2 regions of the Afipia sp. GW821-FHT04G03 genome follow, and region 1 is predicted to be linked to the other one. Evidence: riboswitches for the same ligand, from Rfam matches in the RefSeq annotation. Region 1 holds a riboswitch; the other holds the start of a gene.
What was found. Region 1 has a riboswitch for cobalamin ahead of metE (5-methyltetrahydropteroyltriglutamate--homocysteine S-methyltransferase). Riboswitches for the same ligand answer to the same signal wherever they lie in the genome.

Region 1 (8,017 bases):
GTAATCCACGGATGTCCGGTCTCGAACAGCATGGTCAGCATACGCCGCCACAGGTCGGTGGCGCGCAGCGTCTTGAACACGCGCATTTCGCCGCGCGCGGCCTTCGCTTCATAGAACGCATAACGCTCGGCAAAGGCCTTGCCATAAAGGTCGTGCAGATCCGGCGTCTCGTCCGGCGAGAACAGCGTCCATTCGCCGTCGGCTTCGACGCGCTGCATGAACAGGTCCGGCACCCAGTTCGCGGTGTTCATGTCATGGGTGCGGCGGCGGTCGTCGCCGGTATTCTTGCGCAGGTCGAGAAACTCCTCGATATCGACATGCCACGTTTCGAGATAGGCGCAGACCGCGCCCTTGCGTTTGCCACCCTGATTGACCGCAATCGCAGTGTCGTTAGCGACCTTGAGGAATGGCACCACGCCCTGGCTTTCGCCGTTGGTGCCCTTGATGTGCGCGCCGAGGCCGCGCACGCGGGTCCAGTCGTTGCCGAGACCGCCGGAATATTTCGCCAGCAGCGCATTGTCCTTCACCGACTTGAAGATGCCATCGAGGTCGTCCGCCACCGTGGTGAGGAAGCAGGACGACAATTGCGGCCGCAGCGTGCCGGAATTGAACAACGTCGGCGTCGAGGCCATGAAATCGAACGACGACAGCAGATTGTAGAACTCGATGGCGCGGGCCTCGCGATCGATCTCGCGAATGGCGAGACCCATCGCGACGCGCATGAAGAACGCCTGCGGCAGTTCTATGCGGTTGCCGTCGGTATGCAGGAAGTAGCGGTCGTAGAGCGTCTGCAAGCCGAGGAACTGAAACGCGAGATCGCGCTCCGGCTTCAAAGCCGCCGCGATCCGCTTCAGGTCATAGCGCGCCAGTTCCGGATCGAGCAATTCGGCTTCGATCCCTGCTTTGATGTAAGCCGGAAAATACTCCGGGTAGCGCGCGGTCATGTCGGCCTGCGTGGCGTTGATCTGCGCGGCGTGGACAAACGACAGCACCTCGGTGCGCAGCTTGTCGAGCAGCAGCCGCGCGCTGACATAGGCGTAATTCGGCTCCTGCTCCACCAGCGTGCGCGCGGCCATGATGCCTGCGAGCGCGAGTTCGTCCTGGCTGATGCCGTCGTAGAGATTGCGGCGGGTCTCGGTGAGAACGGGGCCGAAATCGACACCGTCGAGATTGCCGCAGGCCTCCTGAATGATCAGCGTGAGGCGATCGACATCGAGCGGCACGCGCGTGCCGTTGCCCAGCGTCACATGCAGCTGCGGCTCGGACGATGTCTTGACCGGCTTGGCGGCGGCCTCTTCGGCGCGCTGGCGCTGGCGTTCATCGCGGTAGAGCACATAGGCCCGCGCGACCTTGTGGTGTTCGCTGCGCATCAGCGCGAGTTCGACCTGATCCTGCACGTCTTCGATGTGGAAGGTGCGCCCCTCGCCGATCCGGCGGGTCAGCGCGCTCACCACCTCGTTCGTCAGTTGCTCGATGATTTCATGGACGCGGCGCGAAGCAGCGGCCGTGTTTCCTTCCACCGCGAGGAACGCCTTGGTCATCGCAATGGAAATCTTGCCCGCGTCGAACGGCGACACGGTGCCGTTGCGGCGGATGACCTGCAACGGCGGCTCATTTGCAGGGATGGCCAGCGACTCGGAACGCAACTGAATGAGAGGAGCGGATTTGGCGGCTTCGCGTTCGATCGAGAGTGACATCGGCAGACCCCGTGCATGTTGCAATTTTCTGGGGGCTGGGGCCGAAAGGCGCGTCGTCGCGGCGCGCGAACGCACCGAAGCACGCGACCGCCGGACACCCCGCCCGTGGACGTTCTTTTGGTGTCGCGGCAGGTCTCCTGGCTCGCAGGTCGGCGCTGAGTCCGGTCTTCCCGATGCGGATCAGGCATCAGTGACTTAGGTCGGACTCAACTCACTGCTTACAGTTGCGGGGGCAGCGCCGGAATTGCTGCACTGGATGCAGCTCACCGGCTTCCCATTTTCACCGCTAGGCCTTGCGGCTTTGCGGAACCTCGACGTCTACATCTGGTATCCGCCAGGCTGCACTGTCAAGCGGCAGTGATCGTGGAAAACGGGGACAGGACGAGAAACAACATCAAACAAACGGGAAAACTCTCGAAAAAAATTTTGACCAGTCGTCGATACGCCGTGCGGCCGACTGCTCTCCGGCGAATTACTAGAGAACTCTCTCAGGATGATTCTGCCCACTCTAGTTGGGGCGACGTCCGGGAGCGGTCCAGTGGGAAGCTTTCCTTTTGACCTGACGCCGCCCGCTTCTCATAACGAGAGCATCGCGGTTCTGCGGATCGGTGATCCGGAGCCAAGAGGGAATGCGGTGCGCGGGGCCTGACGGTCCCGCAATTCCGAAGCTGCCCCCGCAACTGTAAACGGTGAGCTTTGTCCATCCATGCCACTGAGGCGAAAGCTTCGGGAAGGCAGGACTTAAAGCGGCGACCCGTGAGCCAGGAGACCTGCCACGATCACATTACGTCCACGGGCGGGGTGCCCCGGTGTGTCGCTTGCGAGAGGACGGCCCCGCCGTCTCTGTTGTTCGCGCATGTCCGGCCCTGCTCCAACATCACGGGGTTTCCGATGTCGAGTTTGTCTTACGTATCGTCTATTCCTGTCGCCACGCTGGGCGTTCCGCGCATCGGTCCACGGCGCGAACTGAAAATCGCGCTGGAAAAATTCTGGGCCGGCAAGATCGATGAGGCCGCATTGCGAGAGGCGGCGGCGAGAATTCGCGCCGACAACTGGACGCGCCAGCGCGATCTCGGCGTCACCGTCATCCCGTCCAACGATTTCTCGCTTTACGATCAGGTGCTCGACACCAGCGCGATGGTCGGCGCGATTCCAAAGATCTACGGCTGGACCGGCGGCCCGGTATCGCTGGCGACGTATTTCGCGATGGCGCGCGGCAGCCAGAACGATGTGAGAGACTACGACGGCTGCGCGCACGGTCACGATCATGGCCATGGTCACGGCGTTCCGGCGCAGGAAATGACCAAATGGTTCGACACCAACTATCATTACATGGTGCCGGAGTTCGCGAAGGATCAGACCTTCGCCCTCGCCTCGACCAAGGCGATCGACGAATACCGCGAAGCGAAAGCGCTCGGCATCCAGACCCGGCCGGTGCTGGTCGGCCCGGTTACGTTCCTCAAGCTCGGCAAGGGTGAGAACCGGCTGTCGCTGCTGCCAAAGCTGCTGCCGGTCTACATCGATGTGCTCAACAGGCTCGCGAATGAAGGCGCGGACTGGGTGCAGATCGACGAGCCGTGTCTCGTACTCGATCTCGATGCCGCAGAGAAAGCGGCGCTCAAGACCGCGTACAGCGAAATCGCGCTGAAGGTGCCGGGCCTCAAGATCATGCTGGCCGCCTACTTCGGTGAACTCGGCGACAACGAAGCGCTGGCATTAAGCTTGCCGGTGTCGGGATTGCATCTCGATCTCGTGCGTGGCGCAAAGCAGATCGATCAGGCCCTGAAGCAGGCTCCCGCCGACCTCGTGCTGTCGCTCGGCGTGATCGATGGCCGCAATATCTGGCGCAGCGATCTGTCGAAAATTCTCGGCCAACTGGAGAGCATCGTTGCAAAGCGCGGCGCGGATCGCATCCAGATCGCGCCATCGTGTTCGATGCTGCACGTGCCGATCGACCTCGATCAGGAAACGGACTTGGATTCCGACCTGAAGACATGGCTCGCCTTCTCGGTGCAAAAGATGGGCGAATTGGCGGCGCTCAGCCGCACGCTGTCATCGGGACACGATGCCGCCAAGGATGTGTTCGCGGCCTCGGACGACGCTTCGGAAAAGCGCGCCTCATCCCCGAAGATCCACGACCCGGCGGTGATTTTGCGGGCCGCGAATACCGCGCGCGATCTGTCCGAACGCAAGAGCCCGTTCGGCACACGGCAGAACCTCCAGAGCAAGGTGCTCGGCCTACCCTCGTTCCCGACCACGACCATCGGCTCGTTTCCGCAGACCGAAGAGGTGCGCAAGGCCCGTGCCGCTCATGCCAAGGGCCAACTCAGCGACGCCGAGTACGATGCGTTCCTGCGCAAGGAAACCGAGAAGGCGGTGCGCTGGCAGGAGGACATCGGCATCGACGTTCTCGTGCATGGCGAGTTCGAGCGCAACGACATGGTGCAGTATTTCGGCGAACAACTGTCCGGATACGCCTTCACCAGACACGGCTGGGTGCAGAGCTACGGCTCGCGCTATGTCCGTCCGCCAATCATCTTCGGCGATGTGTCGCGCCCGAAGCCGATGACGGTCGGCTGGTCGTCATACGCGCAATCGCTCACACCGCTGCCGATGAAGGGGATGCTGACCGGCCCCGTCACCATGCTGCAATGGTCGTTCGTGCGCGACGACCTCGGCCGCGATCAGGTTTGCCGCCAGATCGCATTCGCGCTGCGCGACGAGGTGACCGATCTCGAGCGCGCCGGCATCGGCGTGATCCAGATCGACGAGCCTGCGCTGCGCGAGGGTCTCCCGTTGCGCAAGGGCGACTGGAAGGCCTATCTCGACTGGGCGGTGGAGTGCTTCCGGATTTCGCAAGCGGGCGTGAAGGATGAAACGCAGATCCACACCCACATGTGCTACGCCGAGTTCAACGACATTATCGACGCCATCGGCGCGATGGACGCGGATGTCATTTCCATCGAGACGTCACGCTCGAAGATGGAACTACTCGATGCATTCGTGACCTACAAATATCCGAACGAGATCGGACCCGGCGTCTACGACATCCACTCGCCGCGCGTGCCCGAGGTGCCGGAGATGATGGAGCTGATCGGCAAAGCCCGCCGCAATCTGTCGCCCGAGCAGATCTGGATCAATCCGGATTGCGGCCTCAAGACGCGCGGCTGGCCCGAGGTGAGGTCGGCGCTGACCAACATGGTCGAAGCGGCGCGACAGGCGCGGAACGGTTAGCGGACGACGTTATCGCAAATCGTCATGGCCGGGCTTGACCCGGCCATCCACGACTTCGCTTCGATGGCAAACAAGGCCTGGATCACCGGGTCAAGCCCGGTGATGACGGATTGAATGTGTTGAGAGGCAAGTCGGCTGAAAATCAGCTTACTTTTTCTTGCCGTCCGCACCGAACTGCTTGAGGAACGCGGTCAGATCCTTGATCTCATCGTCCTTCTTGATGCCGGCGAACGCCATCTTGGTGCCGGGAATCTTGGCCTTCGGGTCCTTGATGTACTCGGCGAACACCGCATCGTCCCACGTGATGCCTGAATTCTTGTTGGCGTCGGAGTAATTGTAGCCTTCGACCGTTCCGGACTTGCGCCCGAACAATCCGTTCAGCACCGGGCCGACGGTGTTCTTGGCGGTTTCGCCGACCTGATGACAGGCGCGGCATTTGTTGAAGGACTTTTCGCCGGCGGCGACGTCCTGCGCGTTGGCGGAAGGGATCGTGGCGCAGATCATGGCAGCGAGAGAAACGGCGGCGAACAATGGACGAGTTATCATCTGTCTGGACCTTTGAACGGATAGGAGGCTGGCAAGCAGGCGGGCATAACGCGGGACGATCTTACCCGCTGCCGAAGCAGCGGGTATCTCTATTTAAGTACTATTTCAGGTGTCTCAGGCAAATATGTCGGCGGTGATCCCGGCGTACCAGCCCATATTTTCCCGCTGCGTCTCCTTGCGGAGTTCCGCGGTCTCGCCTGTCTTGGAAACGAAAGTCGAGGATGCGCCGATCTTGCCGTCCTTGGGCTCATAAGCGCCGCCGACCTTCACGCAATCGTCGGTGTCGATCATGCTCCAGCAGGTGTTGGTGTAACGCGCCGGGAACGTCTTGGCGGATGCAAGCTCCCCACGGATCATCATGGCGGCGACCTTGGCCTGGCTGTTGGCCGAGAAGGCCGATTTCGGCATTTCGCCCGCGATAGAGGCATCGCCGAGAATGTAGATGTTGGAATCGATCGCGGACTTCATGTTTGCCGGATCGATGGCGCAATAGCCGGTGGCATTGGCGAGGCCCGCATCCCGCGCGATGGCACCCGCCATCTGCGCCGGAATGACGTTGACCAGCGCCGCATTCTTGTAGGTCTCGAAGCCGGTCACCACGGTGTTGGTTTTCGGATCGACCGACTTCAGGCCGTCATGCACCTTGGGGCCGAGCCATTCCACCATGCCCTTGTAGTGCTTCTCCCAGCCTTCCTGAAACAATGCCTGCTTGGAGAAATTCTCCTTCGGATCAATCACGAAAATCTTGCAGCGATCCTTCTTCGCTTTCTTCAAGGCGTGCGCCATCATCGACACGCGCTCATAAGGACCGGGCGGGCAGCGATAGGGATTCGGTGGCGCGATCATCACGATGACGCCGCCGTTCGGCACGGCATCGAGCCGCTTCTTCAGCAGCAGCGTCTGCGCGCCCGGCTTCCAGGCGTGCGGCATCTTTTCTTCCGCCGCCTGCGACCAGCCCGGAACCGAATCGTATTTCAGGTCGATGCCCGGCGAAACGACCAGACGATCGTAAGGAATTTTCTTGCCGCCGGCGAGAATGACTTCCTTCTTGTCGCGGTCGATCTTCGCGGCGCGGTCCGCCACCAGACTGACACCGTGCTTTTTAAGTCCGGCATAACCGTGCGTGATCGAGGCGTAGTCCCTGACGCCGCCGAGATAGAGATTGCTGTGGAAGCAGGTCTGATATTTGGCGTTCGGCTCGATCAGGGTCACGGCAATCGCGCCCGCGCTGTCCTTGGCGATGTACTTCGCGGCCGTCGCGCCGCCCGCTCCGCCGCCGATTACCACGACGCGCGGCTTGGCCTGTCCGAAGACCGCAGGCGCGCCGAACACCGTCGCGCCGGTCAGCACCGCAGTACCGGTGAGAAATTGTCGTCGATTGAAATTCATAGTCCCCTCCCGCTGTTGATGGTCGGCAACATACACGTCGTTGAATTATTTTGGCGGTGACAGATTCCCAAAGAATGTCGCCAACGCAGCAATTTCATCTCCCGAAAGCCGTCCGGCGATGGTTTGCATCACCGGGTTGTCCCGCTGCTTCTCCTTGTAGGCGTTCATCACGGCGATGAACTGGTCCTCGGGCCATCCGGTAATTTTCGGGATGCCCTGCGCAATGGGACCCGATGCGCGATGACAGGTCACGCATTCGGCTGACAGATACTGCCCGAGTTCACGGTCGCCCGCGACGGCATCGGAAACCAGACCCGCTGTCAGGATCAGAAACGCCGCCGTCGCTCTCGGCGGCGATCTCATCAATCGACCTTCGGCCCGGACTTGCCGTCGGGCGTCACGTCCACCGAAATCGCCCGGCCGATGACTTTCGGGGCGCTGCGGCAATCCTTCATGCACGGGTCTTTTTTCCAGAACTGCTTCTCTGCGGTCTCGCGGTCGTCGTCGTAGAAAGCGCCCGCATTCGGCATCTTGATGGATGTGAAGTTCTTCTCGTTCAGTTCGAAATTCTCGTCCTTGATGACATCGTTCATCGACAGAATATAGGCGATCAGCGCGTAAGTGTCGTCGTCGGACAGCGACCGCGCATTGCCGTAGGGCATCGCGCGCTTGATATAGTCGAACGCCGTCGACAGATCCGGCCAGAATGAGCCGACGGTCTTGTCGGGCCGGTCGGCCTTCAGCGTTCCCGCGCCGCCGGACAGCACCGGCCAGCGGCCGGCGCCCTCGCCGAATTCGCCGTGACAGGACGCGCATTGCGCCTGGAAGATCACATCTCCCTGCTTCACCGTCCCTTTTCCGGCCGGAAGACCTTTGCCGTCCGGCCGCACATCGGTGTCCCATGCGGTGATTTCCTCGGGCAGCGCGACGCGCCCAAGGCCGAGCTTAGGCGAGGTCTTCGCCATTCCCTGTGCGGCAATTTGTTGCGCCGGGGCTTGCAGGTTTGCAACTGCGAGCGCCGCGCCGCAAACCAGAACAGCGCCAAGAATTTTAGCCGATCTCGACATTTTCAGTCTCCCCGCCTGAACGCACCAGCCAGGTCTGAATGCCGTTGTTGTGGTAGATCGAGTTGACGCCGCGCACCTTGCGCA
Region 2 (8,017 bases), on a different contig from region 1:
CAATGTCGGTGCGATCCTGCGCTCGGCCGCAGCCTTCGGCGTCAAGGCGATCGTCACCACCGGGCGGCACAGTCCGGAAGCAACGGGCGTGCTGGCGAAATCCGCCTCCGGCGCCCTCGAGCTTGTGCCGATTGTCGAAGTTCCGAACCTGCACCGCGCGCTCGGCGAGATGAACGACGCGGGATTTCTGACGGTGGGCCTCGACAGCGAAGGCCAGCACAATCTCAGCGCGGTGCCGTTGCACGCGCCGTTGGCGCTGGTGCTCGGGGCGGAAGGCAAAGGGCTGCGCCAGTTGACGCGTGAAACCTGCGGCCTTGTCGCGCGCATGGACATGCCCGGCGCGATCAAGAGCCTCAACGTCTCGAACGCTGCCGCGCTGGCGCTCTATATCGGTGCGAGCCGTCTCGGCCTGATGGGCTGACGTTTCAACGGGATCAAACAAACCGCCCGCCTGCACGATGCAGGCGGGCGTTGTTGTCTCGACGTTTAAGTCGAACTCAGAACTTGTAAGTGTGCGGCTTGTTGTGGCCGGGGCGAGCACCGCGCGGGTTCATGAAATGCGGGTTACTGCGGGTCACGCGCGGACCATACGACATCGAACGGCCCGGAGCATAGAAGCGCGGCGCGTAACCGGAACGGACAGCGTGTCCATAACGATAGCTTGGACGCGCGTAGTACCGCGACGTGGCGCGATACGGACGGTAATGGGAGCGGTAGCCGCGATAATGATGGCGGCGGTGGAAGCGATAGCTGTAGACCGCCGGTCCCTGCACGTCCGGCGCGCCATCGTAATAGTGGCTGGTCGCGTTGCCGTAAGGGCCGCCGTCATAGCCGTAGCGATAGGGCCTGCCGTAATAGCGAGAACCGATCACCGCACGTTCCTGATAGGTCGGCACCGGCGCGTAGTTGCCCGGTCCGGTGAAGGTCGGGCCCTGGTTGACCCAGTAGTACTGCGGACCTGCCGGATCCGGCAGACGCTCGCGCACTCCGTAACCATAGTCATAACCCTGATAGCCATAACCCTGATAGCCATAGCCGCTGTAACGGTAACCACCGCCGCACGGGTCGATCACCGCACACGCCTGCGCGGGTGCCGTCGCCATCGTCGCGGCAAACGCCGCTCCCGCAATCAATCCTGCAATCGTCTGACGCATTACTCTCTCCTGTTGGACTCTTTTTTGTTTGGTTGTCTGTTATTTCAGATCGGGCCGGAAACCATTTGGCCGATAGCTGGGGCGCGGCCGCGGCGCTTCGATAACCACCGGATTGTCGGGGATGTCGTAGTGCGGCTGCGGCGCCGGCGGTGCGGACTGCGCGGACCACGAACGGTGGTAACTCTCCGCCGGCTCCGACACGCGGCGAGGCTGCTCGATCTCAAGACGGCCATAGCCCGGTGTGCGTCCGGCGGTCGGATAGTAGTGACCGACTTCGCGGCCGATGTAGCGGTCCCAGCCGCCATAAACGCGATCGGCATTCTTGAAATGCTTGGCCAGACCCCACTCGCCTTCAACGATGGCGTAAGACGCGTCGCGCCCGTTGATCATGACGGGAACGCCGGCGCGGCCGGGAATCACGATCAGTGGCCCGGTGTCGGCCAACGCCGCCGCCGAGGTTCCGATCAACAGGGTCAGTGCGATGATAGTGCGCATGAAACGAGCCTTCGATTGAGGCGCCACCCTAATCCAGCCCGCACTTGCAGGTGTTAAAGGGCCGCTCCAATCGTCAGGTAAGCCTAACGCGTAAGCATCAGACGCCGTTCAATTGTGAGGAATTTCAATAAGGTTTTGGAAAGTTGAAGGTTAACGGACGATCCCGTCCGGCCCTCAGAACCGCGGCATGACGCCGGTTGGGTGATTTGCCATGCTCATGTAAAAGACCGGCGCAGACATGACGTCGCATACCGATAAGGAAATCGAAAATGAGTGCAGGGCAGCCGAGCGAAGCCGAGCTCAAGGCCATCCAGACGACCGCCGGAGACATATTCGCGCTTCTCACAAAGCTCCCGTACCCCGCTCATGCGGCCAATGCGCTTTGCATCGCGAACGTCCTGGTGCTGGAGAAGGCCGCCGAGGCTTCGACCGACAAGGCGGGCCTGGCCCGAACCGTGTCGTCCGAAATGGGCGAAGCCATTTTCAACATGTGGTCGGCGCGGAATGTGAAGGCCTGACCGCGGGCGAAATGGCCAGTGTGTGGTGCCGGTTGAGAGGATTGAACTCCCGACCTTCGGTTTACAAAACCGCTGCTCTACCGCTGAGCTAAACCGGCACGGGGGAACAGCTATCAGCGCCGCCGCGCCGGGACAAGACCGCAGACAGCCGCCGGGGCCAGGTCCCGGCAGCCGCCCAAGAAAATTGCCGCCCACCCAATTAGGGCAGCGCGGCAATTTTATCGGCAGCCCGAGCGAAATTACTTCTTCATTCCGTCTTTCGCCACGCCATCCTTTTTCATGCCGTCATGGCAGCACCGCTGGTCGCGCCGGCCTTGTTGATGCTCTTCGGATCGGAGGGATTCGTTCCGCTGGTTCCAGCCTGAGGCGCATTGGTCATTCCCGGATCGGATGGGTTCTGCTGCGCCGTCTGCGCCGACACAAAACCAGTCGCCACGACCAAAGCCGACGCAGCCGAACTTGCTGTCAATTTCCGCATCAATTGTTCTTACCCTGTTTCGTTTCACCTACTAGCCGTCAACAATGCGCGATGTTCCAAATACGCGGCCGGTTTTTCCGATTTGCGCCGCCGCGTATTTTGCGTCACCAATGTCCTTAACAGCAAGAACATGGGCATCGCGTCGGTGCACAACGGAGATTTCCGATGAGCGAGAGTGGCGGATTTCGCGCGCACCACAAATACATGATCGCTGCGGTCGGCGTGATCGCGGTTCTCGCCTTCCTTTACAACCTCGGTGTTTTCGACATCTGGTCGACCGAGCAGCTCGCCAAATAGCGCGGCGCCGGGCGCGGAAAATTTTCGCGGCCACTTGCCCCGAACAGCGAAATGCCCTGTGAATTGCGTGGAAAAGCCGCTTCGCCTTGGAACGGTCACGGTCTCGTCACCGTTACTGACGCAGGTATACCAGCGATTCAGTCAAATCGGATGAGGCGATCATGACTTTGGTAAAGCGACATGACGACCGCTATGAAAATGCACTGGATGACGTTATCGCCCAGTGCGGCGGTGACACGCGAGGCGCGTTGATGGCCCTCTTGGCCGCCAACGAATATCTTGAAGCGCAATTGCACAATCTGCACGCCGCCATCGAAACCGGCGAGGTTCCGTTGCGGTCCGAAAAGATACCGCTTCACCTGCTAAATTGACGCGCACGAATAACAATTGTTCCCGGAACATAAGCGAGCGGTTTGGGTTCTTCCGTTTCAATCGATTTGTTGAAAGGAGAATCCAATGATTGCGAAATATATGGCGACGGCTGTACTTGGAACCGCATTGATCGGCGGTGCAGCTTTCGCACAAACGGCAACAACTCCCGCATCTCCTGACACCGCTGCTTCACCGCCGGCCGCGTCCTCGTCAGCGATGAATGCGATCAGCCTCAAGGACAACTGGCGCGCTTCGAAGCTCGTCGGCCTTGCGGTCTACAACGACTCCAACGAGAAGCTCGGCGATATCAGCGAAGTCCTGGTCGACAAGAGCGGCAAGATCAACGCCGTGATCATCGGCGTCGGCGGCTTCCTCGGCGTAGGCCAGCACGACATCGCGGTATCATTCGACAAACTGAAATGGGTCAACGAGCCTGTTCGGGCGGCCTCGGCCGACCGCACAACGCCCCCCGGTTCGCCGGCTTCGTCGTCCACCACCGCAAGGCCGTCGACAACAACGGGCGCGGCGGGCAGCGGAGCGGCCAGTGCCACCAGGGATAACTGGTATCCCGACCACGCAATGATGAGCGGCACGAAGGAGCAGTTGAAGGCCCTTCCTGCGTTCAAATATTCGGATGCTAAATGACAAAGGCAGCTTGATGCTGTCTGACGTCTAAAGACGTACGGCCGGATTCAGTTCAACGAACTGGATTCGGCCGCTCGCTCTTGCGAGCCATCACCGACAGGCCGCCGGAATTTGTCGCCTTAGAGATAGGCGCTCAGGCACCACGCATTGAGCCCAGCCGCGACCGTCAGGGTCAGGACCAGCACCGTATCGACGGCGAAGTACTCAGTGGGGACCATTCTGAGAATCATCTTTGTCATGCGGTGATTTCAACGCCGACTCCGGCAAAGAGTCTCGCGCATTGTTTTTCGTGAGTCCCCTTGCCAGTTTTGCCTTTTCGAGTCCGATTCTCTCTCCCTCCCCGCGCCCGGGCACCGGTGTTGTGCGGCGCAGTGTTGTCTTGCGCCGATTAAACCGCACAATACGGCTGCAAAGGGCTCCGGTCGTCGGACGGCTAAGCCCCAGAACAACAATGAACCGGGCCCCCCCCAAGGACCGGCCTCCGGAGACCCACATGTCCGCTTCATCTCCCGCCAAGAAACTCGAAAAGAGCCTGATGAACGAATTCCCGCCCGCGCGGGACAAACTGGTGACGCTCGCGAACTGGCGCACCCAGCCTTATAGCGACTGGAGCTTCCACAACGTTCGCCGGCTGCTGCCGACGGCAGACATCGCCGCCTCCGCAAATCCCGCTCCGCTGGAAAGTTCGCCCGTTGAAATCGGTCACGTCGCATTCGACGGGATCGGCGGCAAGGCCACGACGCTGCGCGAGGCGCTCCGCACAACCAACACCAAAGGCTTCGTGGTTCTCCGGCGCGGGCGGATCGCAGCCGAATGGTATGCGAACGGCATGGACGCGCGGACACCGCACATCGTGTTCTCGGTCAGCAAGTCGATCTGCGGCGCGCTCGGCGGAATTCTCGCCGACAAGGGCTTTCTCAACCCGAACCGGCCAGTGACCGACTACGTGCCGGAAGTCTCGTCCTCGGTTTATGGCGGCTGTTCGGTCCGCCACCTGCTCGACATGTCGGTGGGCATCGCGTTCACCGAGGATTACGTCGATCCGGACGGCGACGTCGCCCGTTACCGCCGCGCGGTCGGATGGGATGCCATCAAGCCGGGCCAGAGCACCATAGCGCTGCGCGAATATCTCTCGACTCAAAAAGCAGACGGCAAAAAACACGGCGACACGTTCCATTACGTCTCGACCAACACCGACCTGCTCGGCTGGGTTTATGAGCGCGCCGCCGGCCGCGCCCTCTCCGACCTGCTCAGTGAATATCTCTGGAAACCGCTCGGCGCGGAAACCGACGCCTATGTCACGCTGGATTCGGAAGGCGCGATGCGCGCCGCCGGCGGAATCTGCGCCGGGCCCCGCGATCTCGCCCGGTTCGGAGAAATGATCCGACAGCGCGGCGTGGCGAACGGCACGCAGGTGGTGCCGGGCTGGTGGATCGACGACATCAATGACAACGGCGATCCGGCGGCATGGGCGCGCGGCGAATTCGCCGAGATGTTTCCTGATGCGGCCTATCGCAGCAAGTTCTACCAGATCGACCGCAAGCGGCGCACGCTGTGCTGCATCGGCATCCATGGCCAGTGGATCTATATCGACCCGATCAGCGAACTTGTGATCGTGAGGGTCGCCGCAGAACCGATCCCGCTCGATGTGGAGAACTACCGCGCATGGCGGCGCGGCTTCGCGGCTATCGTTCAGCATTTCTCGTAGCGGCGGAAACGGCGCGGGCTCAGCGCGTCAGCTTTTCCATTTCCGGAAACGGCGCATAGGTCGCGCCCTCGCAAAGTTCGGCGGCGTCCTCGATCATGCGATCGAAACGCCCGTCAATATACATTGCGCCGCGTTGCTTCACGCCGGCATAACCGCCGTCCGTTCCACGCGCGTTGAAACGCACACAGGCCACGTAGCGAAGACGGCCGCCGACCGTCTTCTGCGCAGGCTCCGCGATGCCCGCCTCGCGCACGCCGCGCGGGTCGTTCAGATAGGTGCGAAGAAATGCGAGCAGCTCCGGCCGATAGTTCGCAGGATATGGCTGGTTCTCCACGCCACGATCGGCCGTATAGGACAGACCGTCATTGCCGCCGGTCCACGCGCAGCCGCCGACGCCGAACGCAAACAGCAGGATCGCGGCGCGCCGCGCATATGTCACCAATTTGCAACGCATCGGGATGAAGTCCGCAGCCGTGAGTATCGCATTGGGTTTCTTAGACATTGCGGCATTGACAAGGCAAGTCACCGCAGCTTGATTGGGACCACGGCACAGGTGCCAGCGCAAGCTGGCCAATAGGGAATTCGGTGCGCCGTGCAGGTTGCCCCGCCGCTCTTTCGGCGAATGCATCCTTCAAGGCTATTCCGGAGCTGCCCCCGCAACTGTCAACGGTGAGCCGTTGTCCAACATGCCACTGAGCGAAGGCTGATCAGCCCGGCTTGGGAAGGCGGACAACGGCGACGATCCGCGAGCCAGGAGACCTGCCTGTACCGGTCATCCTTCCGTCGCACGGGGCGTGCGAAGGGGCGGCATTTCCGCAGCGGTGACGTGACGTAACTGTTGCGGAGGTTCGGCCGATGGCCCGTTTCCTCAGTCACGACGTGAAGTCCGGCAGCGTCCGCTCGCCGGATATCGTCATGCCTGCGCGCGTTTTCACCGCGCCTCCGCGATCACATCATCGGCGGGGCAACATCGTGACTCTTTTTTCTGATCATTTTCCAACAACGAAACTGCGGGTTTCGTTCGCAGTGGCGTGTCTTGCGGGCACCGCGCTCGTAAGCCCCGCTCTGGGGCAGACTGCGGGCGGGCAGTTGCCGCCGGTCAACGTCGACGCGAGTCGCGTGTATGGCGGCATCGTCGGCACGTCGTCGTCGGTCATCACGGCGGAGGATATCGCGCGCGCTCCCAACCAGACGATCCAGGATGTGCTGGCGACGATACCGGGCGTCCAGCTCACGAACATTTTCGGCGCCGTCAACGGCACCGGCTCGACCGTAGATCTTCGCGGGTTCGGCGCATTTGCGTCTTCGAACACGCTCTTTCTGATCAACGGTCGGCGTCTCAACGAGGCCGACCTGCAGAGCGTCGATCTCTCCACCATTCCGGTTCAGTCGATCGAGCGGATCGAGGTGACGCGCGGCAACTCAGGCGCGGTGCTGTATGGCGACAACGCCGTCGGCGGCGTCATCAACATCATCACAAAAACCGGCGCCGGCATCGGCAAGCCGGTGTCCGCACGCGCCGAAGTCGGCGTCGGGTCTTACGGCCAGCGCGAAGTCAATGGATCGTTCAGCACGAACTCCGGCCCGTGGTCGACTGCGGTGTTCGGCAATGTTGTTCATTCCGACGGATACCGGGTCAACAACAAACTAAACCAGCAGAACGGCGTCGGCGAGATTCGCTACGCGACGCCCGAGTTCACGGCGTTCCTGAATCTGTCTGGCGACAACCAGCGTCTTGGATTGCCGGGTACGCGCGCGAATACGTACTTTAAAGATCAAACCTTTCCGCCTCCCCCTCCCATTAATCAACTAGCAGGCGACCTGCGTGCGACATCGACGCCGAATGACTACGGCAAAAAGCAGGGCGTCAACGTCACGACCGGGTTCACGAAATCGTTGTGGGCCGGCGCAGAGCTGATCGTCGATGGCGGTGTCCGCAACAAGAAGCAACAATCCGGCTTTTTCGGCGACCCGGACTATGCGTTGTCGTTTCCCGGGGATCGCTTCCCCTTTGCCTATGTCGATTCCGATCTGACGACATGGTCGATCACGCCGCGCCTCAGCATGAAGAATACATTCGGCAGCATCACGTCGAGCATCCTGACCGGCGTCGATTACTATGACTCGCGTTACGCATCGAACCGCAGCTACACAATCTCGGACCCACCCAACCACGTCTACAATCTCTCCCAGCAGACCCTCGCGGGATACTTCCAGCAAACCCTTGGCCTGCTGCCGAGCACCGACTTTTCCTATGGCGGACGCATCCAGCAGTTGAACCTGAAGGCGCGTGACACCTACGATCCCACCGCACCGGCAGGAAGCCTGCTGGCTCAGGCCGCGCCGCTCG

Region 2: linked by a shared signal. The riboswitch ahead of AC07UB_RS22340 (TonB-dependent receptor) and the one ahead of metE (5-methyltetrahydropteroyltriglutamate--homocysteine S-methyltransferase) in region 1 are both predicted to bind cobalamin.

Annotation. Positions count from the first base shown of each region.
Region 1 covers NZ_JBWKSV010000001.1:1,473,841-1,481,857, forward strand. Annotated here, with positions in the region: gene AC07UB_RS07040 (ribonucleoside-diphosphate reductase subunit alpha) at 1-1,697, opposite strand, end outside; cobalamin riboswitch at 1,808-2,026, opposite strand; cobalamin riboswitch at 2,274-2,489, shown strand; gene metE (5-methyltetrahydropteroyltriglutamate--homocysteine S-methyltransferase) at 2,589-4,931, shown strand; gene AC07UB_RS07050 (c-type cytochrome) at 5,079-5,477, opposite strand; gene AC07UB_RS07055 (FCSD flavin-binding domain-containing protein) at 5,592-6,866, opposite strand; gene AC07UB_RS07060 (c-type cytochrome) at 6,912-7,229, opposite strand; gene AC07UB_RS07065 (c-type cytochrome) at 7,229-7,933, opposite strand; gene soxC (sulfite dehydrogenase) at 7,917-8,017, opposite strand, start outside.
Region 2 covers NZ_JBWKSV010000005.1:137,379-145,395, forward strand. Annotated here, with positions in the region: gene AC07UB_RS22285 (TrmH family RNA methyltransferase) at 1-421, shown strand, start outside; gene AC07UB_RS22290 (hypothetical protein) at 498-1,154, opposite strand; gene AC07UB_RS22295 (hypothetical protein) at 1,194-1,649, opposite strand; gene AC07UB_RS22300 (hypothetical protein) at 1,919-2,167, shown strand; tRNA gene AC07UB_RS22305 (tRNA-Thr) at 2,191-2,265, opposite strand; gene AC07UB_RS22310 (hypothetical protein) at 2,445-2,645, opposite strand; gene AC07UB_RS22315 (hypothetical protein) at 2,811-2,942, shown strand; gene AC07UB_RS22320 (hypothetical protein) at 3,104-3,313, shown strand; gene AC07UB_RS22325 (PRC-barrel domain-containing protein) at 3,399-3,959, shown strand; gene AC07UB_RS22330 (serine hydrolase domain-containing protein) at 4,453-5,667, shown strand; gene AC07UB_RS22335 (hypothetical protein) at 5,687-6,121, opposite strand; cobalamin riboswitch at 6,202-6,448, shown strand; gene AC07UB_RS22340 (TonB-dependent receptor) at 6,523-8,017, shown strand, end outside.